2 regions of the Bacillus daqingensis genome follow, and region 2 is predicted to be linked to the other one. Evidence: a T-box and tRNA genes for the amino acid it is inferred to sense, from the RefSeq annotation. Region 2 holds a T-box; the other holds one or more tRNA genes.

Region 1 (15,318 bases), on a different contig from region 2:
TACAATGCTTCACCCTTTACCTGTCATGATCGCGTTCTTATTAAGCCTATCAAATAAATGTAAAGTGCTTGTAAAGATTTACGAGCTCCATGGGAACAGACACATGATCTGTCAGGAAGCAGGTGGGTCCTCCTGAGTAAAAACGAGGTCGATATTGCGCTTCAGCGGCCGTTCCAAATGCTTTTTGTATTTGTTTGCCTGCTCTGCTTCAAAATAGATATCGCCTTGATAATATACCTGCAGAGTAAGAGATGACTTGTTCATTTTCACCACTTCCACTTTTGTTATTGAGCTTTGTTCCGAGATATTTAACGCGTAGCTGAATTTGTTGATTGCTCCGAGCAGCTCATACAGTTTTAAATCATCTTTGCTGATCCATTCCCGGAAGGGATTCGCGAACTGCTTTAAATAAGATTTCGATTTAAAGGAAGAAGTAAATGCTACGGCAAGCCGTTCCTGATGCGTCATTCCATCAATGGACTGATTTGTAAGCAAGTAAAACGTGTGCTGGCTTTTCGATTCAGGATGTATTTTTTCACCTATATAAAAAATCGAAGCGCTTAAGCGTAAAAGTCTGGCCTGCTCCGGGTTCACCTCGATTGCGCCGCGCTTTTGCAGTTCGTTGAGAAGGTAGGCGGATAAAATTGTTATTCTTCTCTGATGAGCATTGTTTAGCCGATAATGGTTGCTCAGCTGGTAAAAGCTTTCTTCTTTAACGTTGGGGAAGTGCGTTACTTCAATTGAACGAAGCATCTCTTCGAAGAACATCCCGTCCCGAAGACCTTTTGTACTTACGATAAAGGGACCGCCGCCAGTGACCTTCATCAGCATCTGCATGGCTGCTGCTGCAGGAAGAATGATGTCGGCCCGATCTTTGGATAAACCATCGATCTTTTCCCGTTTTTTCATCGACATATCGAGGAGGCTGTCAATCGTCTCTTTCATTTCATCGTTGGACATGCGGTATTGATGGAGGCCGGAAAGCGGGTAGCCGATCATCTCCTGATGGACGAGCGCAAGGTTTCGAGCAGATCCGCCGATACCGATAACAGGAACATCTTTGTCAGCAAGCCATTCAAGTGTTTCATACGAGTTCGCCAAAAACTGCTTTAGCTTTTTCCATTCTTTTTCGTCAGGTGTATCACTTTCGATAAACTGCTTTTTCAACGTCAGTGCCCCGAAAGGGAAGCTGATGGACTGTTGGAGCTCACGGTCTTTGAAATAGGTGATTTCTGTGCTTCCGCCGCCAATATCGATCGTTACGCCCTCTTCGATGTCCGTAGAATTCGTGACAGCGAGGTAGCCGTAGTAAGCTTCTTCCTCTTCAGAGAGTACATCAAAGGGGAAGGAAGACCCTTCCATTACAGCGGCCATGATCTCATCGCGGTTAGCAGCGTTTCTGACAGCTGCTGTAGCAGCTCCCTTGATCGAGGTGAGTGAGTAGTTATCTGCCACTTTTTCAAAGCGTTCCAGAATATTCAAAATCAGCTGGATACCTTCTTCGTTCATGGAGCCTTCATCGTCAATATATGTACTGAGTCTCGCGGTAACTTTTAAATTTTGCACTTCGCGAAAGCAGGCGTATCTGTCAACTTCGTAAATAACGAACCGCACTGAGTTGGATCCCATATCGATGATACCGATCTGCTGACTATTCATAGTATCTCCTCCTTCAAGTTGAACGCGGACTAGCCTGGAAGCTCTTTACTCCAGTATAGCGGGTGCCGCCTGCTGCTGTCAGCTCTACTTGTTTACTTTACCCTGATTTGTGCGTTATACTACCAGAAGATAAATCGTAATTATTACTAAATGAAGGGCAGGCTGATGATCATGAATGCTGAAGATGAAGCCGTATTGGAACTTCAAGGGGTCCAATTCGGCTATAGCAGCAGACCTGTACTGGAAGATATACATTTACGTGTAGCACCAGGGAGTTTTTTGGGATTAGTAGGTCCTAACGGGTCCGGTAAATCGACGCTCATGAAGCTTCTGCTGGGACTGCTTGAGGCTGATCACGGAACAATAAAGCTGTTTGGCACGCCGGTACAGACATTTCGCGATTGGAACCGGATTGGCTTCGTTTCGCAAAAAGCAGGCAGCTTTAACAGTGGTTTTCCGGCAACGGTTTTTGAAGTGGTATCGATGGGGCTGTATGGAAAAATCGGGTTATTCCGGTTTATGAAAAAGAAGCATAAAAAGCGAGTCCTGGAAGCACTCCGTCTCGTGGGCATGGAGGAATACAGCGGCAGACAGATCGGCATGCTCTCTGGAGGCCAGCAGCAGCGAGTTTTTATTGCGAGAGCGCTTGTCAGCGAACCGGAGCTTCTTATCCTTGATGAACCGACGGTCGGGGTTGACGCAGACTCAGTTAAAAACTTTTACGAGCTGCTAAAAGAGCTGAACCGGGAGAAAGGAATTACACTGCTGCTCGTCACGCATGATATCGGCGCCATGAGCGACTATGTTACCGATGTGGCCTGTTTGAATAAATGTCTGCATTTTCACGGTGCAACACGTGAGTTTATATCAAATAAAGATGAGATGATGCGGGCTATGTACGGTCATGATGTTTCGGTCATTGAACACAATCACGATCACGGGCACCATGATCATCATCACGATCATGATCATACGGAGGCAGTGAAATGATCGATGTGTTCTTTCAATATGATTTTCTCCGGTATTCTTTTTACACATCATTAATGATCGGCATTCTGGCGCCGTTAGTCGGCGTTTTTATTGTGGTCAGAAGGCTGGCGCTGCTGGCAGATACGCTGTCTCACATCACGCTGACGGGGATCGCATTCAGCATGCTCATGGCCCGTTATTATCCGGCTTTTGCAGCTGTTAATCCAGTTTATACCGGTATGGGCTTTGCGGTCGCGGGATCTTTAATGATTGAACAGCTGAGAAAATCCTATGCTTATTATAAAGAACTGGCTATTCCGGTTATTTTATCAGCAGGCATTGGGACAGGCGTTGTGTTTATCTCCCTTGCAGATGGCTTTACTACAGATTTGTTTAACTATCTATTTGGGAGTGTCGCTGCAGTTTCGAGAGATGACTTCACTGTCGTTGCTGTCCTAACCGCAGCGGTGGCGCTGCTCCTGCTGCTATTTTACAAAGAGCTGTTTTTTCTCAGCTTTGACGAAGAACAAGCGGTTCTCTCCGGCATTCCGGCGCGGCCGCTGCACTTTATGTTTATCGTAATCACGGCTGTTGTGATCGGGATATCGATGCAGATTGTCGGTATCCTGCTTGTATCTGCGCTGATGACGCTTCCGGTAGCGGCAGCCATGCGAATTGCAGCATCATTTAAGCAGTTGTTTTTCTATGCAGTCCTGTTTGGAGAACTGTCGGTTGTAGCTGGCATGACAGCTGCCTTTTATGCGGATGCAGCTCCGGGAGGCATGATCGTCGTGATTAATCTGCTCATACTTGCGGCGGTCTTGGTTGCTGACCGCTTCCTGACGCGAAAGGAGAAACCGGTATGGATATCTTCTTGAATCTTTCCTTTCTTGAACGTGGCATTGCAGCGGGGCTGCTGATCGGATTCATCAGTCCAGTCATCGGCGCCTTTTTGCTTGTAAGGCGGATGACCATCATTTCAGAAGGGCTTTCACACGTTACGCTGACAGGGATCACGGCAGGAGTGCTGGTAACACAAGTCGCTCCGTGGTTTAACCCTCTCTATGCGGGGTTTTTGTTCTCACTTGGAGGTTCACTGTTAATCGAAAAGCTGCGGCAGGTATATCGTCATTTTGAAGAGCTGGCGATCCCGATTATTTTGTCCGGCGGAGTGGGGGTAAGCGCTCTGCTCATCAGTCTCGCAGATACCGGCTATACAGAGTGGTATGCCTACTTATTTGGCAGCATCATAACGGTCACGACAGGAGATCTTGGCTTTATCTTCCTGACAGGTGCTTTAGCGCTGCTCGTCATTCTTTTGTTTTATAAAGAGCTTGTCTCGATATCGTTTGATCCTGAATTTGCTTCCAGCTCGGGCATTAGCGTAAAAAAAATAAACTTTCTTTTCTCTGTGTTAACCGCCCTCGTTATTTCGATGTCCATGAAGGTAGTCGGAATTCTTCTGGTCGGGGCATTAATTGCACTTCCTACTGCAGCAGCTATCCTTTTTGCAAAAAGCTTTCGTCAAGTTCTTATTCTTGGTATCCTATTTGGAGAGGCAGCTGTAATTGGTGGCATTACCGCTTCGTACTATTTGAATATTGCTACAGGAGGAGCCATCGTCGTGATAGGGGTTCTTCTGTTGGCAGCAGCATTTTTTGTGAAGAAGCTGCAAAATCTCTGGATTCGTTCAGAGCGAAAGGAGCATGCCGCATGAATGTACAGGAAGCAATGGATAAATTAAAGGAGAACGGTTATAAATACACGGACAAACGAAAAGATATGCTTCAGCTGTTTTCAGATGAAAGCAGGTATTTAGCTGCAAAAGATGTATTGGACCATATGCAGGAAACGTACGAAGGAATGAGCTTTGATACGATCTACAGAAATTTGTCTCTGTTTACTGAGCTCAACATTTTAGAAGCAACGGAGCTTGAAGGGGAGAAGCGGTTTCGATTCAGCTGTTCCACCGATCACCACCACCACCACGTTATATGTCTCGACTGCGGAAAGACAAAGCATATACACCACTGTCCAATGAACGATACCCCTGGTGCTCCAGGCTTCCAGGTAACGGGACACAAATTTGAAATTTACGGCTATTGTGAACAGTGCAGTGCCAAAAAGGATACAGCGGTCGGATAGATTCAATACGAAACGGAGCCAAAGATCGTCATACGATCTTTGGCTCCGTTTTAGTGAAGGAAGCATGCTGCACTCAGCGGCTGACGCTTGGCGTAAACAGGCCGTTGACGATGCTTCGCGCGTGCGTCCAATCTTTCGCCCGATGAACGTTATCAGGAATCGCTTTTTGATTGTAGGGGGTATCCATTAAAATAACGGGAATGCCAAACTCTTCTGCGATATTAACAGCATTATCGTGTTTATCCTCAAAAAAAGTGTCGACCTGATGCTCCCGAACCGCTTCGATTTTATCGTGCTGTCCTAGAAGTTCAATATGATCATAGGGCACGTTAAGCCGTTCAAACCATTCTTCTGTTACATGGTATAAATAATCAGGACGAGCGCTGATGTAAAAAAGCTCAACCTGCCGGTTCCAGTTGTTTAACGTTTCCAGCGCTTGGTCGGCAAGCACGGACTGGCGGTAAAGCGTTGATTCATGCTTTTGCATCCATTTCCAGAACTCTGCCTCTGTTACGCCCAGCACGCCTGTTAAATCATACTCTGTTAAATCATCCAGCGTCAGGTTTTTATTAAAATGTTTATTCAGGTGGGGAAGGAATGTTCCCGGGTGAGTGACAGTTCCGTCGATGTCAATTCCAAACCGATAGTGAGCCAATGAGATCGCCCTTTCTGCACGAAGCTTTTCATTACTAGTGTCTATTGTGCACGTCTCGTCTGCTAAAATCAATACCTAAGAAGGCTGTCATCAGCTCATCTGACAAGAAAAGTCCGGACCAGGCATTACGCCCGGTCCGGACTTGCGTGTTCGATAGATTATGCGTTCTGTTCCTGTTCAAGCCGCTGCTTCTCATAATGCTCCTCAGCGAGCTTATCAATTTCCTTCTTCAGTTCTTCCACCATGGTTTCTTCCGGAACTTTTCGAATCGTTTTACCTTTCATAAACAGGAGACCTTCTCCTCGTGCCCCGGCGATGCCAATATCTGCTTCCTTTGCTTCTCCCGGACCGTTAACGGCACAGCCGAGTACGGATACTTTAATCGGCGCGTGAATGTTTTGAAGGTACTCTTCGACTTCATTCGCGATACTGATTAAATCAATCTCGATTCTGCCGCAGGTCGGGCATGAAACGAGAGTTGCTGCGTTAGCAGCCAGTCCAAAGCTCTTTAAAAGCTCTTTTTGTACTTTGATTTCTTCGACTGGATCTGCGGACAGAGAAATTCGCATCGTATTGCCGATTCCTTTATGAAGCAGCACACCGAGACCAGCCGAACTTTTAATCGTTCCTGCGAAAAGCGTACCGGACTCCGTAATACCTAAATGAAGCGGGTAATCAAATGCCTGTGCCGCTTTTTCATATGCTTCAATAGCAAGGTGAACGTCAGAAGCTTTCATGGAGACGATAATGTCGTGGAAATCGAGATCCTCAAGAATCTTGATATGGTGCAGCGCACTTTCGACCATTCCATCCGCTGTTGGATAACCGTATTTATCAAGAATCCGCTTCTCGAGTGAACCTGCGTTAACACCGATCCGGATAGGAATTCCTTTTTCTTTTGCGGCATTTACAACAGCTTCTACTTTCTCGCGCCGGCCAATGTTGCCTGGATTGATGCGGATTTTATCAGCTCCGCCTTCAATTGCCTTAAGCGCCATCTTATAGTCGAAGTGTATATCAACACATAGAGGGATGTTAATGCGCTTTTTAATTTCAGGAATCGCTTCTGCATCTTCCATATTCGGACAAGCAACCCGTACCAGCTGGCAGCCTGCTTCTTCCAGGCGCAGAATTTCCGCTACAGTAGCTTCTACATCGTGTGTTTTAGTCATCGTCATACTTTGCATAATAACTTCATCCCGTCCGCCGATCGTCAGCGGTCCTACTTTTACCGGGCGTGTATTTTTTCTATGGGTGATCTGCGTCATGTTAAACATCGCTCCTTCTTCAATATCGAACGAATAAACGTCTGATTCACACTACATTGTAACAACGCCCCAGAGAAACTACAAGCGTTCCCGTCCCGGGCTCTGTAAAGATTTTATAAAGACGCGTATTCTTAAAGTTTCGTTAAGAAAGAATAAAGGTAACCTTGCACATGTAAAAGGAGAGTGTGAAACTTTCTTCAAGAAGCAGCGTCTACTAAAGTGGAACGTGAAGAACGAAAAGAAATGAGGGGTCATAGATGAAGTATTTGTGGAAAACAGCAGCAGCAAGCTTTGCAATTTGGTTCGGATTGACATCCGTCGTATCCGCCGATGCCGTTACCGGTGCGGAAATCGTGACACTTGGGGAAGATCTGAATCCGCAGCAGCGCGAGGAACTGCTCCAGGAGATGAACGTGGAAGAAGGGAACGTTGATATCGTCACTGTGTCGAACGATGAAGAGCATCAGTACTTAGGAGATTATATTGACGCATCTGTGATTGGGACGAGAGCACTGTCCTCGTCGAAAATTACGATGGGCGAGCCCGGCTCAGGAATTGACGTGGAAACGAATCGAATAACGTGGGTATCTGAAGGGATGTACGCCAACGCATTAATCACAGCCGGTGTAGAAGATGCTGATATTTATGTAACAGCTCCATTCGATGTATCAGGTACTGGAGCCTTGACCGGATTAATTAAGGCGTATGAGGAATCAACAGATGAGGATATTCCTGAAGAACAGAAGCAGGCAGCGAATGAAGAACTTGTTAAAACAGCAGAGCTGGGTGAAGAATACGGGGTAGAGGACGCGACTGAGCTAATGGCCCGCATTAAAGAAGCGCTTGCTGAAGAGGATGTCGAATCAGAAGAGGATCTTCGTGCCCTGATTCAGCGTATTGCAGAGGAACTGGGAATGAACCTGACTGATGATGAGCTTGATGGCCTTGTATCCTTGTTTGACCGGATTCGCGGATTAAATATTGACTGGAATCAAGTGCGCACCCAAATTGACAGCATCCGCACTAATATAGGGGATTTCGTCGACAGTGATGAAGGGCAGTCTATAATTCAATCGATTCTCGATTTTTTCAACCGGCTGCTCGATACAGTGACAAGCTGGTTCCAATCCCGATCTGAAGAATCATCACAAGAATAAGAAGAGAAGACCGGACAGCGATCCGGTCTTTTTTTAGTAGCGATATTTGTTAATAAGCAGGCTTATTATCGTTTCACAGTCTGAAAGAAACGAGCGTTACTCTTTCCTTTTTATAAAAGCCGGCTCCATCGCGGATACTGGTTATTGCTGGTGTTTATCCAAGGCGACGAAACATGACCGCTCTTAAAGCGTTGTTCCTGTCACTGCTCAAACGTGATCTTCGAATATATCTGCTCAACCGTGCTAAAATGATAGCAGGAAAATGAAACTTTTTCAGCCAGTTACTCGTACGTGATAAGAGACATGCTAATCTGGTAGAATAGATTATGAAAGCGGAAACGCTTAAAGGAGTGACACAATATGGAATTTCTTGATATGGCGGTTATAGGGTTTTTCGTTGTTTTTCTTGCCACACTCTTTTTATTTGGTGAAGTGATGGTGAGAGCCCGGGGACTGTTTGCTGTCATTGGAATTGTAATCATGTCGCTTTACTTCACGTATCACCTCGATGGGACGGACGGCATGTGGGTGATTCTTCTCTATGCGGCAGGCCTTGCTCTCATTATTTTCGACGGAAAAGTAACGACCGATGGAACGATTGCCGGGGTCGGCGTACTGCTGATGGTTTTTGGACTGGCCCTCCCAGCTCCAGATTTAACGTATGGTATTCTCGTAGCAATGGCATTCTTATTTGCAGCACCAACATCATATTTGTTTACAAAAGTTTTTCCTGCCAGAAACATGTGGGACAAAATGATGTTAAAAGACAGTTTGTCCAGCGAGGATGGCTACAACTCCATGAATGATTCCTACAAAGAGCTCGTTGGAAAAGAAGGAACTGCTAAAACGCCGTTCAGACCTACTGGAACGGTTGAGATCGACAGTAAGTACTACAGTGCTACGTCTGACAATGTCTGGGTGAAAGAGGGGACACGGGTGAAGGTCCTTTCAGCAGATGGAACCCGCATCCTCATTACCCCTGTATCAGAGACTGGCGAGAAACAAGAGTCCACGTCAGAAAGCTCGTAACAAAACCGTTCTGCGCCATAGGTGCAGGACGGTTTTTTATGATCTTCCAACTGCTGCCCCGGTTCTTTGTAGCTTCATTTTTGACATATGAAAAAAAGGCCTCAGCATGTAAACTGAAACCTTCCCGGATGGAGACCGGTCAAGAGTGGTCGGCTTTCTGTTCATCCTCATCCATAATTTTATCGAGAGGAATATCTAAAACGACGAAAAGCCGTTTAACAATAGTAATAGAAGGATTTTTCTTTTGATTTCGCTCCAGATAACTCAAATATGATTTGGAGACGCCAGTCCTGCGTGACAGCTGGGAAAGAGTCCAGCCTTTACGCTTGCGCTCGTGCCGAATCAAGTCGCCAATGCTCATCGTAAACCCACCTTCCTGTGACGAATAAGTTCATTATATCGCACAATATTTAAGGCGTCCAGCGATTTGCTCAAAAATGTACGAAATAAAGAACGATCGTTCAAGAAAAAAGCTGCCGAGATAAGCGGCAGCTATTTTTGTTTCATTTTCCATTTGTTGTATTCCAGAAAATCACGAAATTCTTCCTTAGAAACGCCCGAATGCATCGCTTCTGCGATTAAGCTCTGCCACTCATCATCCAAAGCAGCAGTCTCTTCTGCGGTCGAATCTGCAGGGTCTTTTAAGAGGACGTTCATATCAATATCTAGGACAGCTGCAATCTTTTCCAAAAATTGAATGGAAGGATTGGTCTGAATATCCCGTTCGATCGCACTTAAATACGATTTTGCTACTCCTGCACGCTCCGCAAGTTCACTCATCGTAAATCCCCGGGCAGTGCGATGCTGTCTTACACGTGCTCCAATCACATCTGGTCACCTCCATTATTGCTCATCCTGTACTTTATAATATACCTCATTCATCCCGAACGGAAAACTAATAACCGTCGAAATAAGGAAAATAATTCGTTATAACGCATTTTTCGCTGAAGCCGGCGATTATTCAGGTGCTTTTTTAGGACTTGGAACGTATTTGAATACGTTATACAGCATGATGATGGCAATCGCCCAATAGACAATAAAGGAAATTGGGAATGGCAGCGGGAATCCAATCAATTCCAGCAGTGCCAGCAGCAAAGTCGGCAATGTCACGGTGTAGGCAGCCAGCACCCAGCAGTGACGATAGCGTAGTTGATCTGCTTTATTTCGTTTTAATAATAGAGCGACAGCAGATAATGCGAAAATTCCTATGAATTTTAAGGCGGTATTGAATAGATAAAAGCCTGCTAGCACAATAGATATGATCAGCAGTGAAACGTCATCAAGCGTGGTAAAGAACCCTTCAATTTCCTGCTTGGATAAATCCAGTCCGATTTCCTGGTATGTGAATCGGTCAGCTTGGCCTCCAGCAGAAAAAACCAACTCCCGTTCGAGCAAAGCGACAACGTTACCGTACTGATCAGCGTCTTCAGCTCCAAGTTCTCCTGTGGAGTCAAACACGAGTGTCATATCATTCTCATCATTGATGTACGGCTCATCTAAGTCAGACTGCAAGACACCGTTCTCAATATCAAAGTCCGGGATTTCATCTAAATAATCGTTTCCAGCTTGAAATAAGCTGCTGATTGTAATGGACAAACCGATAAAAGCCGGCAATGATGCAATAAGCATAAGCAAAAAGACGTAAAGAATGGTTCTTCCGATTTTAGCCATGCGAAATTTAGCGATCGTTTCCGGTGAATATGTACTTTTTATCAGCTGTTGGAATATATTCATGTTGCTGTCCCCCCTGCTTTTTTCCATGCTTATACATTTTACAATTCGTTGCGTGTAATTACAACAAACGTCCTTTAATGAAAACTCTACATAACCAGCATGAATGTAAGAGCGAACGTCATGATTGTAAATGAGCTCCGCGGCTGTGCTGAGGAATCTTCTCAGCTTGCACATGAACAGGCTTCTGCCGGTTTTACAAAGAAAAAAGCGGGATCGTCTCATTCCCGTTTTTTTCTATTAATCAAATCGAGGGCAGGGCGGACGTTTGAGGAAAGAACGCGTGCAAATTCTTCACGCCGCAAGGAAGGGATAATAACAGGATGTTTTCGCGGCAAACGAAGAAAAAAAGCCGCGGTCTGGTTTATCAACACCAGTTAATCGTCGAGAGACTTAAAAAACGCAGCATTAATGATATAGATGAGCTTGTTTATAAACTTAATAAAATCTTTACAAAACGTTAACGTATAATTAACAATTAGTGCGTAGCATGTAGAACGGTTCAGAATTGATTAATGACTGAAAATCAGGGGGATGTTGTTGTTGGAACTGGAACTGCGGGATTTACTGTTTATGTTTTTCGGGGGTCTGGCGATCTTCTTATTTGGAATTAAATATATGGGGGACGGTCTTCAGAAAGTTGCAGGCGATAAGCTCCGTGATATATTGGATAAGTTTACCAGCAATCCTGTTATGGGTGTGCTTGCCGGTATTATTGTTACCGTCCTGCTTCAAACGAGCACAGGCACGACGGTCTTGGCGATCGGGCTTGTTAACGCAGGATTTATGACGCTGAGGCAGTCAATAGGAGTCATTATGGGTGCCAATATCGGAACGACGATCACGGCATTTATCATCGGTCTTAACATATCGGAATACGCACTTCCGATAATTGCTGTTGGAACATTTTTAATATTTTTCTTTAAAAATAAAAAAGCGAACAATTTCGGCCAGGTATTTTTCGGATTCGGGGCTCTGTTTTACGGCTTGAATCTGATGGGGGATGGACTGCGGCCCCTTCGTGAACTCCAGGCTTTTGCTGATTTAACGGTCAGCATGAGTGATAATCCGTTCCTTGGCGTGCTGATCGGGACAATCTTTACCGTCAGTGTACAAAGCTCTTCAGCCGCTATTGGGCTGCTGCAGCAGCTGTTTGCCCAGGATGCAATGGATTTGAATGCCGCACTTCCAGTGTTGTTCGGTGATAATATCGGAACAACAATCACAGCAGTTCTTGCAGCACTCGGAGCTTCTATCGCTGCTAAGCGCGCCGCGCTCACACACGTTATTTTTAACGTCGTCGGCACGGTAATTGTTATGATTTTGCTCGTACCGTTTACAAATCTTGTTGCTTACCTTCAGGAGGCTCTGGTTTTAAACCCAGAGATGACAATTGCATTTGCGCACGGTATCTTTAACGTATCTAACGTACTGATTCAGCTGCCGTTTGTAGCGGTGCTTGCCCTGATTGTGACAAAGCTGATTCCAGGCAACGAAACGGTTATTGAATATAAAGCACAGCATTTGGACCCGAGCATTATTTCGCAGTCTTCTTCCATTGCACTCGGTCAGGCAAAAAAGGAGACATTGCGTATGAGTGAACTGTCTGCACAGGGGCTGCAAGAAGCTTCCTCATTTGTCATGACCAATCAAAAGCGGCATGCTGAGCTTACGTATCAGTTTGAAGATGCGATTAATAACCTTGACCGCAAGATTACGGACTATTTAACAAGAATCTCGACGAATTCACTGACGGCAGCCGACTCCAGATACCATTCCATGCTCATGGATACGGTCCGTGATATTGAACGTGTCGGGGATCATATGGAAAACCTGGTCGAGCTCAAAGAGTATCAGATTACGAATAAAGTAAAGCTATCCTCAGCTGCTATGGATGACTTGAAGGAAATGTTCGAATTAACGATTGATACGTTAAAAGAGTCCTTTGCGGCGCTGGAAAACGATGATATTCTCGTCGCAAGATCTGCTATTTTAAAAGAAGATCAAATTGATAAAATGGAGCGTCAGCTTCGCAAAAAACACATCATGCGTTTGAATGAAGGCCTTTGTGACGGTTCTGCAGGAATTGTATTCGTCGATATGATCAGTAACCTGGAACGGATCGGTGACCATGCAGTGAACATTGCAGAAGCAGTGGCAGAGGAAGAGAATTAATGGAAGAAAAAGAGCCGGTGCCGTCCCGAGGGACGGCGCTGCTTATTACTGGAACTTAAACGTTTTGTAAAAAATCGGTTGACGATATGATTTTTCTCATGCTAAGATATATCTTGTCTTTGTTCAAATGGCGGTGTAGCTCAGCTGGCTAGAGCGTACGGTTCATACCCGTGAGGTCGGGGGTTCGATCCCCTCCGCCGCTACCAATACATAGATTTGCTGGACCCTTAGCTCAGTTGGTTAGAGCTGACGGCTCATAACCGTCCGGTCGCAGGTTCGAGTCCTGCAGGGTCCACCATCATATTTCGGAGGAATACCCAAGTCTGGCTGAAGGGATCGGTCTTGAAAACCGACAGGGGTGTCAAAGCCCGCGGGGGTTCGAATCCCTCTTCCTCCTCCATACATAATGTTCAAGAGTCCGCCTGATGCGGGCTCTTTTTTTACGTTTATCTAGCTTAGAATGGCAGCATAAAGAATGGGTACTGCTGTTTTCTGGGGATTAAGGATAACGATGTGAGCGGTCTTTCTTGGCTCTTTTTCTATTATGGGCGTATACTGTTAGAAACGTAGGATAAACGGAGAGGAGACAGGTCATATGAAGCTCGTAATCAGACATGAAGCTGACAACCAGCTGCATCGGCAGATGAGTGATCAGCAGACGCTCTACATCTGGTATGACACGAAAGGAACAGGCTGAGTGGTAAATGGGGTAGTCAGGCTGGCTGCCGTAACAGACCTGCCGGAAAAGGCAGAAATGATTGAAACAAACACCGGTTTTCCTGCAGCGATTGAGAAAGGGCCGGATTGGCTTTACGAGAATGAGCTCATTTTAGATTACCGTCCTGAAAAAGAATGGTTCCAGCTGAAATCAGCAGCAGAAATGCTAAGCCCTTCCATAAAGCTTCAGAATTGGAATTAAAATGCGAGGTTTAACATTTGATGATGGGTGGAATATTTGATAATGTATGTGAGGCAGGTACAATTGATTCATCGTACCTGCGCCGATTTTATTAGAAAAACAGGAGGAGATAAGAATGGCTTTTACACTACCAGATCTACCTTATGCCCACAATGCGCTTGAACCGCATATTGATGAAGAAACAATGAAAATTCATCACGGCAAGCACCACAACACGTATGTTACCAAGCTGAACGATGCACTGGAAGGACACAGTGATCTTCAGAGCAAGAGCATTGAAGACCTTCTCACAGACCTGAACTCTCTTCCGGAAAGTGTTCGCGGCCCGGTACGCAACAATGGCGGCGGTCACTATAACCATACGCTATTCTGGAAGCTGATGTCTCCAGACGGCGGTGGAACTCCATCCGGTGATGTCGCTTCAGCAATCGATTCTGCATTCGGAAGCTTTGACAAGTTCAAAGAAGAGTTCAAAAATGCAGCCTTGACGCGCTTCGGCTCTGGCTGGGCGTGGTTAGTCGTAAACGGCGGCCAGCTTGAAATTACAAGCACACCAAACCAGGATACACCAATCAGCGAAGGCAAAACACCTCTGCTCGGTGTCGATGTTTGGGAGCATGCTTACTACTTGAAGTATCAGAACAAGCGTCCAGATTACGTGGAAGCATTCTTCAATGTTATTGATTGGAACGAAGTTGAAAAACGTTATCAGGAAGCCAAGTAATAGATGGAAGCCCGCCGCTTATTCGGCGGGTTTTTTTGTATAATAGGCTGGACTTCTGCCAAATAGAGCATGGTTGATGCAGGCGCTTCAAAGGAAAGCGAGGATACCTGCAATAACAACGTACATCCTTCCTGATCAAACCAGTATTGCGGCTGCTGGGCCGCTATTGTATAATAGAATTACATACTAAACATGCCTGCGGTGTTGGTGAACTTCCAGTTTAATTCGAACCGAACACCAATTCACATTGGGAGCCTTACATTGAAAAGCGGCCAGCATGCCCTGTCATCAGGGAAGCTGAATGCCTTTCTGCAGGCACCCACCTGCCTAGGGCGGGTTCGTGAAATCTTGAAGATAACCGCACATGCGGGCTGTCCTAATTGACTGCGGTGCTGAACCGGCAGTCTTTTTTAGAGCGTTTTTTTCCATCGCTGCCAGCGTACATTATGAGTGAATTGAGGGTTTATATGAGCGATAAATTAATTCATAAATCACATTTGTCTATTCGGCTGAACATTCTTTTCTTCGTCGTGTTTCTGTTGTTTTCGGTGCTTGTTCTCCGGCTCGGCGTGGTACAGATCGTGCAGGGGGAAGGGTTTCAGGAACAATTGGAAGGAGAGGTCAGCACCAGTGAAGCAGTAGAGGCACCCAGGGGCCTGATATATGACCGCTACGGTAACAAGCTGGTGGACAACGAACTCCAGTTAACTGTTACATATACGAACCGGAACCGTCCTCAAGAAGCACTGCTGGATACTGCCGAACGCTTGAACGAATTCATCACCATTGACACAGAAGGCGTAGAATCGAGATTCGACCGAGACCGCCGTGAATTTTGGGCGCTCCTGAACGAAGAAGCATTTCTTGAGAAGCTGTCTTTGGAAGAG
Region 2 (15,318 bases):
TCAAAATCATCGCGGTTAATGCCGTAATTGCCAATCAGCGGATAGGTCATGCATATGATCTGGTCACGGTACGATGGATCTGTTACTATCTCCTGGTAGCCCGTCATACTCGTATTGAAAACAACTTCTCCTTGCCCTGCCCGATCACTGCCTAACGCCTTCCCTTTAAAGACTGCTCCATTCTCCAGTACTAATTTCCGCATTATGCTTTCCCCTCTTTCCAAACTTCTTTTCCATTAAATATTGTCATCACTGGCTGACCAACTGTTACCCATCCGTTAAATGGAGTGTTTTTCCCGCGCGAGACAAAGCTGGAGGAATCAATCGTTCGCTGTTTCTCCAAATCCAGCACCGTAAATTCAGCCTGCTGTCCAGGAGCCAGCTTTCCGTAAGGCAGGTTAAAGACAGAAGCTGGTTTATCAATCATCCAACCGAGCAGATCCTCCAGCTTAAACTGTTTCGTTTTCACAAAAAACGTGTGCAGCAGCGGGAAGGCCGTTTCCAAGCCTGTTATACCGAAAGGCGCATGCTGAATAGACCCGGATTTTTCTTCTTCTGTATGCGGTGCATGATCAGTCGCGATAAAATCGAGAGTACCGTCGATAAGTCCTTCTATTAATGCAAGCTGGTCTCTGCGGCTCCGAAGCGGCGGATTCATTTTATATTGAGCATCATCTCCTGGAATATCCTCTTCGTTTAGCAGCAGGTGATGCGGGGACACTTCAGCTGTCACGTGAATGCCGGCTCGTTTTGCATCCCGGATTACTCTGACGGATGCTTCTGTGCTGACGTGGCAGACATGGTAATGTGCTCCAGTTTCTTCTGCAAGCAGCACGTCTCTTGCAATATGTACAGATTCTGCTGAAGAAAGAATCCCGTTAATGTGAAGCTCTTCCGCTTTTATCCCTGCATGAAGATGCCCTCCGAATAGCAAGCTGTTATCCTCACAGTGGGCAGCGACAGGAATACCGGCTTCTGAAGCCTGCTGCATAGCTCGATACATCATACCGGCCGACTGCACACCGACTCCATCGTCAGTAAGCGCAAAAGCGCCTCCGTGCTTTAATGCTTTGGCATCGGTAAGCTCCTTGCCAGCTTCACGGATCGTGATGGAACCGTACGGCAGCACACGGATGTGCGCATTGCGGCTGATCATGTTCTGCAGTGCTTCCATCTGCTCCTTCGTATCCGGCACCGGTTTCGTATTTGGCATCGCACACACTGTTGTGTATCCACCTTTAGCTGCTGCCTTCGTCCCGGAGCTGATTGTTTCTTTTTGTTCACCGCCTGGCTCACGAAGATGAACATGTACATCGATAAAGCCTGGACTAATTATCAGCCCGCTCACATCGACTGTTTGATCCGCTGTGTCTGGTGAAAGCTCTCCAGCCATCTGTTCAATCAGCCCGGTTTCCTCGGAAACCACAATATCCTGTCTGACCAGCTTTCTGTTTTGATAAACTTGTGCACCTTTATACAGCTTTTTCATAGCGTTTTTCCTCCTTTGTTTTCAACACCTCAGCTAGAACAGCCTGTCTAACCTTTACACCGTTTGCCATCTGCTTAAAGATCCGGGAAAAAGGAGCTTCAACGAGTGATGTATGCAGTTCCACTCCGCGATTCACAGGGCCTGGATGCATTAAGATCGTATGCGGCTTAAACCTTTCAGCACGCTCAGGCGTCAATCCGAACTGTTCCAGGTAGTTCGGAAACACCGGCTCCATCGCATCGTGCCGTTCCAGCTGTGTTCGGAGCGACATCCACACATCAGCTTGTCTGCACCCCTCATCTGCTGAAATCGGCGTGATCCCATCCGGCATCCATTCCTGAGGACCGCTGAACCAAACTTCTGCCCCGAGCCGCTTCAAGACTGATGCATTGGCAGAAGCAATCCTGCTGTGACGAATATCTCCGCTGATCACAATCTGCAGACTGCGGAACGAACCAAATTCCTGTTTAATCGTCAACAGGTCCAGCAGCGATTGTGTCGGATGATCACCAGATCCGTCTCCCGCATTGATGATGGGAATATGAACATCCTGCAGCTCGTTATAAAATGCTTTTTCTTTACTGCGGATAATGACCGCACTTACGCCGATCGCCTCCAGTGTCTTAACCGTATCGTAGAGCGTTTCCCCTTTTTGGAGGCTCGATCCGGCTTCATCAATCGAAAGCGAGCGCATTCCGAGATTCATCTCTGCCATTTCAAAGCTGCACCTCGTTCGTGTGCTCGGCTCCAAAAAAACGTTTGCTGCCATTCGATTAGCAAAGTCCGGAAATTCGGTTCCGTCCGCTTGCTCGAGAATTGATAAAATAGCTTGATCCGACAGGTGCTGCAGTGACGTTAATGATTTCATCGAATACCTCCTTTGAAAATGAGCGCTGCAGGTTACTGGCAAAAAAAGACACCCGTTGACGATGCACGGGTGCCTGAGCTTCCGGAAAGAGACCGGAAGCAGTCACCCTTTGCCGGTTCACTGACCTGCTTTAAAAGGTGTTGCTTATGCAGCTGAGCCGTCTTTTTTACGGCTCATATCGTGAAACATTTCTTCATTCGTTTTAACAGGATCCCGTCCCGGTAAAATAAGGTTAAGTAAAATGCCGACAATCGTTGCGAGCGCCATACCAGCAATTTGCACATCATCTGATACTTGGATAAAGGCGCCTCCAATGCCGATGACCAAAACGACGGATACGATAACTAAATTGCGCTTTTTACCAATTTCCACTTGATTGTCAATCAACATACGCAGTCCGTTTGAAGCAATAATTCCAAAAAGAAGGATGGATACGCCTCCCATGACAGCTGTCGGAATTGTGGTAATTAGAGCTGAAACCTTCCCGACAAAACCGAACAGTACCGCAGCGACAGCGGCGCCTCCTATGACGAAAACGCTGAACACTCTTGTCAAAGCGACGACACCAATATTTTCACCGTATGTTGTATTCGGCGGACCTCCGAGAAGGGAGCTGATGACAGTTGCGACCCCGTCCCCCATAATGGAGCGATGCAGTCCCGGCTCTTTTACAAGGTTTTTCTCCACTACTTTGCTGAGAACCATCTGATCTCCTATATGCTCACTGAGCGTCACAACTGCGATCGGTACCATGATTGCTACAATCGTCCAGTTTAGGGAAGGCTCGTATGTGACAAAGGGAATGAGAAATTCTGGTGACTGGATCCAGGCTGCCTCCCGGACAGCACTGAAATCGACAAGTCCAAAAAACCAGGCCGTGGTATACCCTCCGACAATTCCTGTAAGAATCGGTACAAGGCTGAAAAATCCTCGGAAAAAGATTGCGGCTGTAATGGTTATTGCGAGTGTGATCATTGCTACGCTAAAATGCGTGCCGCTGTAGCTTTCTGTAGCGGGGTTCTCCATCGCCATCTCAATCGCAACGCCTGCGAGCCCGAGTCCAATTACCATTATAACCGGTCCAATCACAACTGGCGGAAGAAGTTTCATGAGCCAGCTTACACCTGTAGCCTGAATGATAAGTGCTACAATTCCATACAAAATCCCTGCAAAAAAGCTTCCGATCATGGCGCCTTCGGGGCCTCCAATGCCGACCGCCGCTATCAGCGGAGCAATAAACGCGAACGAAGAACCTAGATAAGCGGGAATTCGTCCTTTCGTGATGACGAGATAAGCCAAGGTGCCCAGTCCGCTGCTGACTAAAGCTACTGCAGGACTTAATCCTGTGAGAAGCGGTACCAGAATCGTTGCACCGAACATGGCAAACAAATGTTGAATGCTGAGCATCAGCCATTTATCAAGTCTAGGTACTTCTCTTATTCCTACTGTGTTTGATTCCATAATATGACCTCCTGAACAGCAAAAAACCTCTTAGTCTCCCTAAGAGGTCTGTTTACTGAAAAGGCCCGTAACGAACAGGCTTTCAGAAAACACACCCCTTTTCAGGCTCACAGGCCCGCTTTAAAAGGGAGGTTTCTGCTGATAGTATATATTCGGTGGTTAGAGGATGCTGACGCCTTCCTCCCCATCTGATTCCTGAAGCTTTACTTCGACAATTTCAGATTTAGCCGTCGGTACGTTTTTCCCAACGTAATCCGGTCTGATTGGGAGCTCCCGATGGCCCCGATCTACGAGAACGGCAAGCTGAATTTGTGCAGGTCTGCCCAGATCGACGACTGCGTCCAAAGCAGCCCGGACTGTCCGTCCGGTATAAAGCACGTCATCGACAAGAATCACTTTACGGTCTGTCACATCCGTTGTTATTTCCGTACCGTGAACTTCCGGCTCTTCATCATGACGCTTATGCGTCAGATCATCCCGGTAAAGAGTGATATCAATTTCACCAGTTTTTACAGCTGCGCCTTCAATCGATTCGATTCGTTCAGCCAGCCGCTGCGCCAAGAAAACGCCTCGTGTTTTGATACCAACAAGCACACAGTCTTCGATTCCTTTGTTGCGTTCGATAATTTCATGAGCAATGCGGGTAAGGGCTCGTCTCACCGCCTGATCGTCCATTAATTCTTTTGTCATTACCAACTTCCACCTCCAGCACAAAAAACTCCTGCCCAGGAAACTAGGCAGGAGGATATACGGAGTCCATGGACTCCGAAACGTTCCTTACCAGTCTCTCTGAACTGATTTAAAGGCTTTATTCATCTTTAAAAAGTATGTCATACCGTGTTTTACTTGTCAACTTAAAAAGAAGCAGCATGTGTCAGGCAGGCGTTAAAATCAGACGGAGGCTCCACTTCGCAAAGGATTTCTTCATCTGTAACAGGATGACGGAAACCAAGGAGTGCTGCATGAAGCGCCTGACCTTCGATTGGGAAGTCGTGTTTTTTTCTTGGACCGTATTTTGGGTCGCCGACAATAGGGAACTCGATATACTTCATATGAACGCGAATTTGATGCGTTCTTCCCGTTTCAAGCTCACAGCTGACATGCGTATGCCTGGAGTAGCGGTGAATAACCTGAAAGTGAGTCACAGCTTCTCTGGAATGACGGTCGGTAACTGCCATCTTTTGACGGTCTTCCGGATCACGCCCGATTGGAGCATCGATTGTGCCTTTATCATGAGGAACAATCCCGGCTACAATAGCCTCGTATCGTCTTTTCGTTGTTTTATTTTTTAGCTGCTCGACTAGTGACTGGTGTGCCCGGTCGTTTTTAGCAGCAACAATCAGACCGGATGTATCTTTATCAATACGATGTACAATACCTGGTCTGACAACACCATTGATAGATGATAAGTCAGTACAGTGATGAAGCAGACCGTTTACGAGCGTACCTGACGGATGTCCAGGAGCCGGGTGAACGACCATTCCGCGAGGTTTGTTCACGACGATAACATCCTGATCTTCGTAGATGACGTCCAGCTGCAGATCCTCTGCAACAAGCTCCAGCTCTTCCGGTTCTGGCTCCTGCACGTGAATAAGATCTCCTGCTTTCAACTTGTAATTGCTTTTTTCCTGGCTGCCATTTACCTTAACGTATCCAGACTTCACCCAGTCCTGAACAGCGCTTCTCGTCCAATCGGTATGATCGCTCAGCCATTTGTCCAATCGAATGCCGGTTTCTTCCGGCTGAAATTCATGTTCAATCATGTCGCATTCGTCTCCTGACGTTTTTCTTCTATAAATACATGCAGTATCACCATTATAACACCGGTAACAAGTGCACTATCTGCTACATTAAAGATAGGGAAGTTATACGTGAAGATGTATACATCGATAAAATCAACAACGGCTCCAGCATATACCCGGTCGATAAAGTTTCCAAGTGCACCGCCGAGAATTAAACCGAGCGCAACTCCGTACCAGCGGCTGCCGTCCAGCTTCGCCTGAATCATATAGATAATGACTCCAACCACGACGACAGTAGCGATGTAAAACAGCCACATTTGTCCTTGCAAAATACCAAAAGCAGCGCCGGCATTCCGATGAGAGGTTAAATAAAGAAAACCTTCGATCAGCTCAATGCTCTGTCCAATTTCCATTCGGTCGATAACAAGCCATTTCGTCAGCTGGTCAGCGCCGATAATAACTGCTGCGATCACGTAATAAATCAAGCGCATTTCCTCCGTTTTCCCCTGAACAGGGACCGGCAGTTCACACTGACGGCCCCCTGTATCCGGGTTTAGACTTTATCTGCGTAATACGTTTCCACTGTTTCCGCACACTCCGGGCATAGTTCCGGATGATCGGCGTGTGTGCCGATATCGCTGCGAACGTGCCAGCAGCGTGCACACGTATTCCCTTCTGCTTCTTCTACAAGAACCTTAGCTTCATCACCTGTAAACGCTTCTTCAGGTGCTTCGGAAAGCGGCTTTACGACAGCCTTGGAGGTGATAAATAAACGGTGCAGATCAGCCGTGTTATCAAGCATGAGCTTATCTTTTTCCCCCGCATATACGGTTACTGCCGCATGAAGGCTTCGCTTTATGCCTTTTTCATTTTTTGCAAGCTCCAACGCTTTCAGCACGTCGTCCCGCAGGTCCATGAATCGATCCCACTCGGATACGAGCGTTTCCGTTCCAGGGAATGCAGCCGGCTCAGGCATGTCTGTCAGCTGTACTGCTTCTGATTTGCTGCCGGGAATATGCGCCCAGACTTCTTCAGAAGTGTGTGACAGAATCGGACTCATCAGCTTCACTAACGACGTGAGCGTTTCATGCATCACTGTCTGGATCCCCCGCCGTTCTTCATGGTCAGCGTGTTCCAGGTAAAGCGAATGCTTGGAAATATCCATAAAGAACGAGCTTAGTTCAATCGTACAGAAATTGTGTACCTTGTTAAAAACCGTTGAAAACTGATAGGTTTCATAAGCTGTTTTCACATCTTTGATGAGATCGTGCAGCTTTACCGTCATGAATTGATTGACTCCAGATAAGTCGTGAAAAGCACGAGAGTGATGCTCAGGGTTAAAATCATGCAGATTGCCAAGCAGAAAGCGGAACGTGTTCCGAATTTTGCGGTAAGCTTCTGCCACCTGCTTTAAAATATCATCTGATACTCGCACGTCTGCCTGATAGTCTACAGATGCCACCCACAATCGCAGAATGTCAGCGCCGAGCTGCTTCATGACTTTATCAGGTACAATAACGTTGCCGAGTGACTTACTCATTTTTTTGCCTTTGCCGTCCAGCGTGAAGCCGTGGCTGATGACGGACTTGAACGGGGCCTTGCCGGTAACGGCTACAGATGTTGAAAGGGAGGAGTTGAACCAGCCTCTGTACTGATCAGATCCCTCCAGATAAACATCTGCCGGACGGGCGAGATCTTCTCGCTCCTCAAGAACCGCCTGGTGCGAAGAGCCAGAGTCGAACCAGACATCCATAATATCTGTTTCTTTCGTAAATGTTCCATTCGGACTATGCTCGGAAGTAAACCCTTCCGGCAGCAGTTCACCTGCATCCCATTCGAACCAGATGTTTGATCCGTGCTCCCGAAATAAATTCGAAACGTGATCAATCGTTTCGTCCGTGATGATCGGCTCGTTATTCTCGCCGTAAAAAATAGGAATTGGCACGCCCCAAGCGCGCTGGCGGGAAATGCACCAGTCTCCTCTGTCTCGAACCATATTATAGAGGCGGGTTTCCCCCCACTCAGGCAGCCAGTTTACTTCTTTTATTTCTTGCAGCAGTTCTTCCCGAAAATCTTTAATTGAAGCAAACCATTGTGCAGTTGCCCGAAAGATTACCGGTTTTTTTGTACGCCAGTCATGCGGATAGGAATGCGTAAAGAAGGTCAGCTTCAGCAAGTGGCCAGCTTCATCAAGTTTTTCCGTGATCGGCTTGTTGGCAGTATCATAAAAAAGTCCTTCGAACATCGGTGCTTCATCTGTAAATACACCCTTATCATCAACTGGGCAAAGAACGTCCAGGTCATAGCGCTGACCGACGATATAGTCATCTTCCCCATGTCCCGGTGCTGTGTGTACACATCCAGTACCAGCATCAAGAGTGACGTGGTCTCCTAAAATAACAAGAGATTCTCTGTCATAAAGCGGATGTTTCGTGCGGACGCCTTCAAGTTCCTGACCACGGAACGTTTTAACAATGTCTGCCTCTTCCCATTCAAACACTTGCTTCAATTCATCTAAAAGTCCAAGAGCTACTACATATTTTTCTCCCTTTTCCTTTACGACAGCATATTCCAGCTCAGGATGCAGCGCAATCGCAAGGTTTGCAGGAATGGTCCAAGGAGTAGTTGTCCAGATAACGAATTTCTCATCTCCCAGCAGAATTCCTTTCCCTTCCGTAACATCGAACGTCACATAAATGGAAGGGGAACGCTTATCGTGGTACTCGATTTCCGCCTCTGCCAATGCGGATTCAGAAGAGGGCGACCAGTAAACTGGTTTCTTTCCTTTATAAATATATCCTTTTTTAGCCATGTCACCAAACACTTTAATTTGCTGTGCTTCATAATCATGTGTGAGCGTGACGTACGGGTTCTCCCAGTCGCCGCGTACACCCAGGCGTTTAAACTGCTCACGCTGGCTGTCGATTTGACCGAGCGCATATTCTTCACACTTTTGACGAAACTCCGCAATGCTCAGCTTTTTTCGGTCGACTTTCCCCTTTTTTGTAAGTGCCGTCTCAATTGGCAGACCGTGCGTATCCCAGCCGGGTACATAAGGCGCATGCCATCCCATCATGGAACGAGACCGCACAATAAAGTCCTTCAGGATCTTGTTAAGCGCGTGACCCATGTGAATATCTCCGTTGGCGTAAGGAGGTCCGTCATGCAGTACAAATAGTGGACGCCCCTTCGTACGCTCCTGAACTTTATCGTACATGTCTTTTTCCTGCCAGTCCTGCTGCATAGCCGGCTCTTTATTTGGAAGGTTCCCCTTCATTGGAAAATCCGTTTTCGGCATGAGCAGCGTCTGTTTATAATCCATGTTTCATTCCTCCTGAAAAAGTAAATTGCATGATAAAAACAAAAGCCCCGTCCCTGAAAACAGGGACGAGGCGTAAAACCCGCGGTACCACCCAGCTGCAGTTATCAAACTGCTCTCTAAGGCATGAGGTAACGGTCATGACCCGGCTTCCCTAATGCTGCTGAAAGCAGGTTCAGGTTGCGGCTCGAGGGTGATCTTCACATTCAGCCTGCTCTCGGGCTTTCACCGTCCCCGATTCGCTGGTCAGCAGAGTCTAAAAGCTACTCGTCCCTGTCTAAGCCTATATGAAAGTAACTATCAGTATAAGCGACGTTTCTTTCTTCGTCAAGAACGCTCTTCCTGCGGCTCGTAGTGCGCTTCATCATGAGAATCGATGATTTCTTCCCAATCATCTGTCTGCAGCATTTCCAGCTGTGCTTCGAGGAGCATCTTGAATCTGGTGCGGTAAACTGCTGCCTGCTTTTTCAACTCTTCAATCTCCAAAGCAATTTTACGAGATTTGGAAAGAGCCTCGTTTACAATGCGGTCTGCATTTTTCTCCGATTCTTTAATGATAAGTTTAGATTCTTTGTCTGCATTTCGCTTTACTTCCTCTGCAGTTTCCTGCGCAACAAGAATAGACTTATTTAATGTCGTTTCAATGTTAGAGAAATGACTCAGCTTTTGCTCCAGCTCATTCACCCTGTCAAAGAGTTCTTTTTTCTCTCGCGTCACCGTTTCATAATCTTTTATGACCTGGTCAAGGAATTCATTGACTTCATCTTCATCATAGCCTCTGAACCCTCTCGTGAACTCTTTATTATGAATATCAAGCGGTGTTAATGGCATTATGTAAGGCACCTCCACATAAAATGTTTGTATATGCATGAATTCGACATGCGAAGCAAATTTCCTTCTCAGCTCGAAGAACCGATTTTTTCAGCCTTGAGCACTGTATTTCCTTTTCTTGTCGTACCGCCAAGCGCTACTATTTTACAACGCCCCATTCCTCTGACCGAAATCATATCGCCTTCTTCGATCCGAAACGAAGGATCGTCCGTGATCTTCCAGTTCACCTTCACTTTTTCCTGCTGAATCAATGGCTTTGTTTTGGCACGTGAAAGCCTGTAAAGCTCTGATGTCACCGTGTCCAGCCTGAGAGAGGAGACAGTTACCTGTACATCCGTCGTTTCTTCATCGGGCAGCTTGAGCTCTGACAGCTCAATTCGTTTTGGCAGCACCGGAGCACGACCTGCTTCACGAAAATGCTGCTCGACATAATCAGCCGTATCTGCACACGTAACAAACTGAACCGCGTTGCTGCTAATCATAATATCTCCGAACTTCCCCCGTTTCAAACCGAGCGAGAGTAAAGCACCCAGTACTTGCGGATGGGTCATGCGAACAAATTTTGATGGGAAATCAAGTTCAAAAGCAGCTAGTTCAAACAGCGATTTTTCAGGTTCTATGTAATCCGGATATAGGAGCGCCCTGCGGCGTTCGGCCTTATCAGCTCCGCCGAAAAAAGCACAGCGCACAGCGCTTCCCTGACCGGTCAAACTTGTCACGATAAACTGTTGACGAGGATCGAGAAAATCTGTCAGCTTAGTTCGATACTCATTTTCAACAGTCTCTAGCCAATCCGTAACCTGGTCGATAAACGGATGCTCATCTTTCCGGAAATGTTCATACAGACTCATCTACTTCTTCACCCGACCAATCCAAACAGAAATTCTACTCCCCGAATGGCAAAACGCAGACCGATCAGCGCAACGATCGGGGAAATGTCTAACATGCCAATCGGAGGGATCATTTGCCGGAATGGTGCAAAGAAGGGCTCTACAATACGGCCGATGGCCTGTCCAAACGCAGATTCACGGGCATTGGGGAACCAGGACATGAAAATATAAATAATGCAGACGATCCAGTACAAGTTTAACACTTGTACGACAATATCTCCGAGCAGTGCCATTTGTGCCACTCTCCTTGTTATTCGTGAAGCATTTCAGAAATGCTGCCGCTGACATCAACGTTATCAGGGGTGCAAAGGAAAATTTGTTCACCCAGCTTTTGAATATCCCCGCCAATAGCATAAACTGTTCCGCTTAAAAAATCGACGATCCGCCTTGCCTGATCACGGGGAAGGCGCTGCAGGTTGATGACCACTGCTTTCCTGTTCTTTAATTCATCAGCAATATCCTGCACTTCATCATACGAGTGCGGCTCAAGCAGCATCACTTTTGATCCTTGCTGTGAAGTCACGGAGCTGAGGCTGACCACGTTCTGACGCTCCTGCTTCTTCGATTTTTTAATTCTGGCAGGCGGCTGGTACTCTTCCGGTTCTTCTTCGACAACAATTTCCTTTTCTTCGTACTCATCTTCCATGTCGAAAAACCGCTTAAGTTTATTTTTAAACGTCATGGCTGTCTCCTTTCGATCAGAAGATTATTGAGACCCTACGAGAGATGAACCGAGCCTGATATACGTTGCTCCCTCTTCGACTGCAATATGATAGTCATTCGACATGCCCATCGACAGCTCCGTGCAAGGAGCATGGGGCAGCTTTTTCGCTGCTGTTTCATCGCGCAGCTCTCGAAGCTTTTGAAAGTAAGGTCTGACTTCTTCCGGATCGTCTGTGTAAGGGGCCATTGTCATTAAACCAATCACTCTTACGGCTGGATAATGTTGAAGCATATCCAAAAAGCCTGGCAGCTCATCTGCTCGAATACCTGCTTTGGATTCTTCTCCGCTTACATTAAGCTGAATGAAACAATCAGTAGTCATTCCATCTTCTGAGCGCTTTTGTATTTCTTTTGCGAGTGACTTCCGGTCCAGTGAATGGATAATGCGATATGCATGAAGCAGATCTTTTACCTTGCGCGACTGAAGGCTGCCAATAAAGTGCCAGTTGACGTGATCGCCAAGAGCTTCATACTTTTCCATTGCACCTTCAAGACGATTCTCTCCAAAATCTGTTATGCCTGCTGCTACCGCCTCTCGTGCCCGTTCAATCGACACGTACTTGGTAACTGCTATGATGGTCACATCTTTCTCATCTCTTCCGCTTTTTTGACAAGAAGCTCGAATCTTCTCGTTCACAACTGCTAACTGTTCTGAAACGGACACTGCTGTCGACCTCCCACTTGACTCTTGTACCTATAATCATAAAGAAAATAAGGGTAACAGGCAATCTTTTCTTCCTAATGAAAGGCCCGTTGAAGCTCAGCAGTTACAGAAAATGAGCCCGGGGAGAGCTTCTCCCGGGCTCATGAGCAGCTGGACAGATCAGCGCTTCCTTCTGTTACGCAGAAAAGCAGGGATATCAAGAGCCTCTTCCTGCTGCTCCTGTTCAGGCTCATGGTGCTCTGCCTGCGGCTGCGGCTCCTGTTTTGGAACTTCCTTGCCGGCTTGCGCCTGCTGTGGTCGTGATGTACGTCCCGCCTTCACTTGGGTGCGCTGCTGGATTTTTTCATCAAATCCCGTAGCGATTACTGTCACGACAATCTCGTCTTTCAGGTTTTCGTTGATGACCGAACCGAAAATCATGTTGACTTCTTCATCCGATGCGGATGAAACAATTTCTGCTGCTTCATGTACTTCAAACAGGCTGAGATTCGCTCCGCCTGTAATGTTCATGAGTACGCCTTGTGCACCATCTACGCTCGTTTCAAGAAGCGGAGAGGAAATAGCTTTTTTGGCAGCTTCCGCTGCACGGCTTTCTCCTGTGGCAACACCAATTCCCATCAGTGCAGAGCCTTTTTCGCTCATAATGGTTTTTACATCGGCAAAGTCAAGGTTGATCAGACCCGGAACAGCGATGAGATCTGAAATGCCCTGAACACCTTGACGCAGAACATTATCGGCCTCACGGAACGCTTCCAGCATCGGAGTGTTTTTATCGACTATTTCAAGCAGTCGATCATTTGGAATGACGATCAGCGTATCGACTTTTTCTTTCAATGCTTCGATTCCGGCTGCTGCCTGCGTCATCCGCTTCCGGCCTTCGAAAGTAAATGGACGTGTGACAACGCCTACTGTTAAAGCACCAGCATCCTTGGCAATTTCAGCGATAACCGGAGCAGCACCGGTTCCCGTGCCGCCGCCCATTCCGGCTGTGATAAACACCATATCAGCACCCTGCATATGTTCTTCGAGCTGGTCACGGCTTTCCTCAGCAGCTTTTTTGCCAATTTCAGGGTTCGCCCCTGCGCCAAGACCTCGTGTCAGCTTGCCGCCAAGCTGAAGACGTTCGCTGGCTTGTGACATTTGAAGCGCCTGTGCATCTGTATTAAGGGCAATAAACTCCACACCCTGAAGTCCGTTTTCAATCATACGGTTGACAGCATTGCTGCCGCCTCCGCCGACGCCAATTACCTTTATCGTTGCGAGTGATTCTGTTTCCATTTCAAACTCTAACATAGTAGCGATCCTCCAATCCGATTATGCCGGAACCTGTCCGGGTCAGCCTATTCTAAAAACGATTTAAACATGCTAGAGACCCGTTTTTTCAGTCCTGGGCCTGTCTTTGCCGGCTTTTTCGCCTGCGGACGCGGTCTTTCCCGTTCACGTCTCGGTTCGTCCTGAACGCCTGCTGCAACTGGTGAACTTTCAAGTCCTGCATCAAGATCTTTTCCCTGCACCCGGGCGTTCTTGTGGGCAAACGTGATTAAACCGACGCCGTTCGTATACTGAGGTTCGCGGACGCCGATGTAATCCGGCACCGAAATCCGTACGTTCTGCTGAAAAATATCTCTGGCAAGGTCAAGCATACCTGGAATCTTGGCATTTCCTCCGGTCAATACAAATCCTCCCGGAAGATCATCGTATCCCATTCGGCGAAGCTCCTGCTCCACGAGCATAAAGATTTCTTCTGCCCGCGGTTCAATCACATTCGCCAGCTGCCACTGTGAAAATTCCTGCGGCTGGTCGCTGCCGATTTCGGATACTTCAAACATCTCATCATCTGAAGCCTCTTCAATAAGAGCATGACCGAACTGTACCTTTACTTCCTCAGCTTCTTCAGTAGATGTCCGAAGTCCAACGGAAATATCATTTGCAATGTGCGTACCGCCTACCGGTATTTGCCTCACTGCCTGAAGGGCACCATGCTGGAATACAGAAATCGTCGTGGAACCTCCTCCAAGATCGATAAGGCCGACTCCGAGTCCTTTTTCATCTTTAGAAAGAGCAATGGCGCCAGCCGCAAGCGGCTCGAGCACAATATCTGCTGTTGTGAGGCCTGCTTTTTCCACACATCGGAGCAGGTTATGAAGCACCGTGCGAGAACCCGTCACGATCAGTCCTTCCATTTCCAACCTGACTCCGATCATTCCCCGCGGATCATTGATCTCATCGAGTCCGTCTACGATAAACTGCTTCGGTACTACGTCAATGATTTCCCGGTCAGGTGGGATGGACATCACCTGCGCGGCATCAATGACACGCTTTACATCTTCATCACCAATTTCACGGTGCTCACTTGAAACAGCCACTACTCCGTGACAAGGCTGTAATTTGATGTGATTGCCCGTGACACCGACGATCACGTTGCGAATTTCCATACCTATCATACGCTCAGCTTTTTCAACTGCCTCTTTAATCGATCGGACAGTTTCATCAATGTCCACGATGGCTCCTTTACGGAGACCGGATGATGGAACTTCGCCGACTCCGATAATGTTAAGGGCACCGCTCGACACTTCGCCGATCACCACCCGTACATTCGATGTACCAATATCAAGCGTTACATATGTATGCTCATAATTCATTCAATCAGGCACCTCCCCCGGTTATCCATTCAATAAGATTAATTCAGTTTCTATATAAACTAGTTCGTTCTCACTGCTGAAAGTCCTGCCGTAAAGTCCTAGAAAAAAACAGTCAACGGTTAAAAAGTTGCTTCCTTATATCAGAGGCATCGCGAAATATTCGTAATGTTAATACAATGGAAACGACTATGTACAAGTCTACACTAAGTTGGTGTCCTAGAAAAGCGATTATCGTACCTAAAATCAGATTCGTTACAAATCCGTAAAAAAACATTTTTTCACAAAACACACGTTCGACAAACGCTTTCATTCCGCCGGTTATGCTTAGTAATAATGTTAGAATCCAAACCGCTGCATAAGATTCGTAGCCACCTGGCAGTTCCCCTTGATAAAACACTCCAGTTATTATCCCTGCACACACTGCGACGGCAAGTGTTACAACCAATTTCACTCGTCTTCCTCCTCGGCCGGCTCTGCCATCTGAAGCCTGTACGAACCATCAAATCCCGGTACATCAACTTGCTTGAGCTCAAGCGTCAGCTCAAATCCTTCTGACTTCAGCAGCATGGCTGCCTCTGACGCATTGATTCGATCTTTTGCGAGCTCCGGTGAGGGAGCAGTGAGGGAAATAGCAACCGGGAGCGAGCCAGCACTGTGCCCATCCACCAGCGTGCGGCCATTTACTTCCC

The links. The T-box of region 2 lies ahead of ileS (isoleucine--tRNA ligase). A T-box ahead of a tRNA ligase gene usually reads a tRNA of that ligase, here a tRNA-Ile.
Region 1: it has a tRNA-Ile gene. The T-box ahead of ileS (isoleucine--tRNA ligase) is inferred to sense a tRNA for this amino acid. The anticodon was not compared.

The regions. Positions count from the first base shown of each region.
Region 1 covers NZ_JBHSGK010000021.1:138,531-153,848, reverse strand. The annotation lists gene ACFO4L_RS16315 (RNA degradosome polyphosphate kinase) at 1-1, opposite strand, end outside; gene ACFO4L_RS16310 (Ppx/GppA phosphatase family protein) at 112-1,659, opposite strand; gene ACFO4L_RS16305 (metal ABC transporter ATP-binding protein) at 1,831-2,649, shown strand; gene ACFO4L_RS16300 (metal ABC transporter permease) at 2,646-3,506, shown strand; gene ACFO4L_RS16295 (metal ABC transporter permease) at 3,491-4,345, shown strand; gene ACFO4L_RS16290 (Fur family transcriptional regulator) at 4,342-4,773, shown strand; gene ACFO4L_RS16285 (hypothetical protein) at 4,847-5,428, opposite strand; gene ispG (flavodoxin-dependent (E)-4-hydroxy-3-methylbut-2-enyl-diphosphate synthase) at 5,587-6,696, opposite strand; gene ACFO4L_RS16275 (DUF1002 domain-containing protein) at 6,954-7,853, shown strand; gene ACFO4L_RS16270 (NfeD family protein) at 8,214-8,882, shown strand; gene ACFO4L_RS16265 (helix-turn-helix domain-containing protein) at 9,022-9,243, opposite strand; gene ACFO4L_RS16260 (helix-turn-helix domain-containing protein) at 9,375-9,710, opposite strand; gene ACFO4L_RS16255 (DUF1189 domain-containing protein) at 9,840-10,616, opposite strand; gene ACFO4L_RS16250 (Na/Pi cotransporter family protein) at 11,148-12,788, shown strand; tRNA gene ACFO4L_RS16245 (tRNA-Met) at 12,918-12,994, shown strand; tRNA gene ACFO4L_RS16240 (tRNA-Ile) at 13,010-13,086, shown strand; tRNA gene ACFO4L_RS16235 (tRNA-Ser) at 13,096-13,188, shown strand; gene ACFO4L_RS16230 (iron-sulfur cluster biosynthesis family protein) at 13,486-13,707, shown strand; gene ACFO4L_RS16225 (superoxide dismutase) at 13,823-14,431, shown strand; RNA gene ssrS (6S RNA) at 14,622-14,807, shown strand; gene ACFO4L_RS16215 (peptidoglycan D,D-transpeptidase FtsI family protein) at 14,899-15,318, shown strand, end outside.
Region 2 covers NZ_JBHSGK010000003.1:311,124-326,441, reverse strand. The annotation lists gene ACFO4L_RS02930 (carbamoyl phosphate synthase small subunit) at 1-206, opposite strand, end outside; gene ACFO4L_RS02925 (dihydroorotase) at 203-1,489, opposite strand; gene ACFO4L_RS02920 (aspartate carbamoyltransferase catalytic subunit) at 1,473-2,357, opposite strand; gene ACFO4L_RS02915 (solute carrier family 23 protein) at 2,502-3,818, opposite strand; gene pyrR (bifunctional pyr operon transcriptional regulator/uracil phosphoribosyltransferase PyrR) at 3,978-4,508, opposite strand; gene ACFO4L_RS02905 (RluA family pseudouridine synthase) at 4,673-5,581, opposite strand; gene lspA (signal peptidase II) at 5,578-6,045, opposite strand; gene ileS (isoleucine--tRNA ligase) at 6,114-8,882, opposite strand; T-box leader at 8,941-9,168, opposite strand; gene ACFO4L_RS02890 (DivIVA domain-containing protein) at 9,207-9,710, opposite strand; gene ACFO4L_RS02885 (YlmH family RNA-binding protein) at 9,779-10,561, opposite strand; gene ACFO4L_RS02880 (YggT family protein) at 10,570-10,833, opposite strand; gene ACFO4L_RS02875 (cell division protein SepF) at 10,851-11,282, opposite strand; gene ACFO4L_RS02870 (YggS family pyridoxal phosphate-dependent enzyme) at 11,307-11,987, opposite strand; gene ftsZ (cell division protein FtsZ) at 12,147-13,280, opposite strand; gene ftsA (cell division protein FtsA) at 13,328-14,629, opposite strand; gene ACFO4L_RS02855 (DUF1290 domain-containing protein) at 14,742-15,080, opposite strand; gene ACFO4L_RS02850 (DUF881 domain-containing protein) at 15,077-15,318, opposite strand, start outside.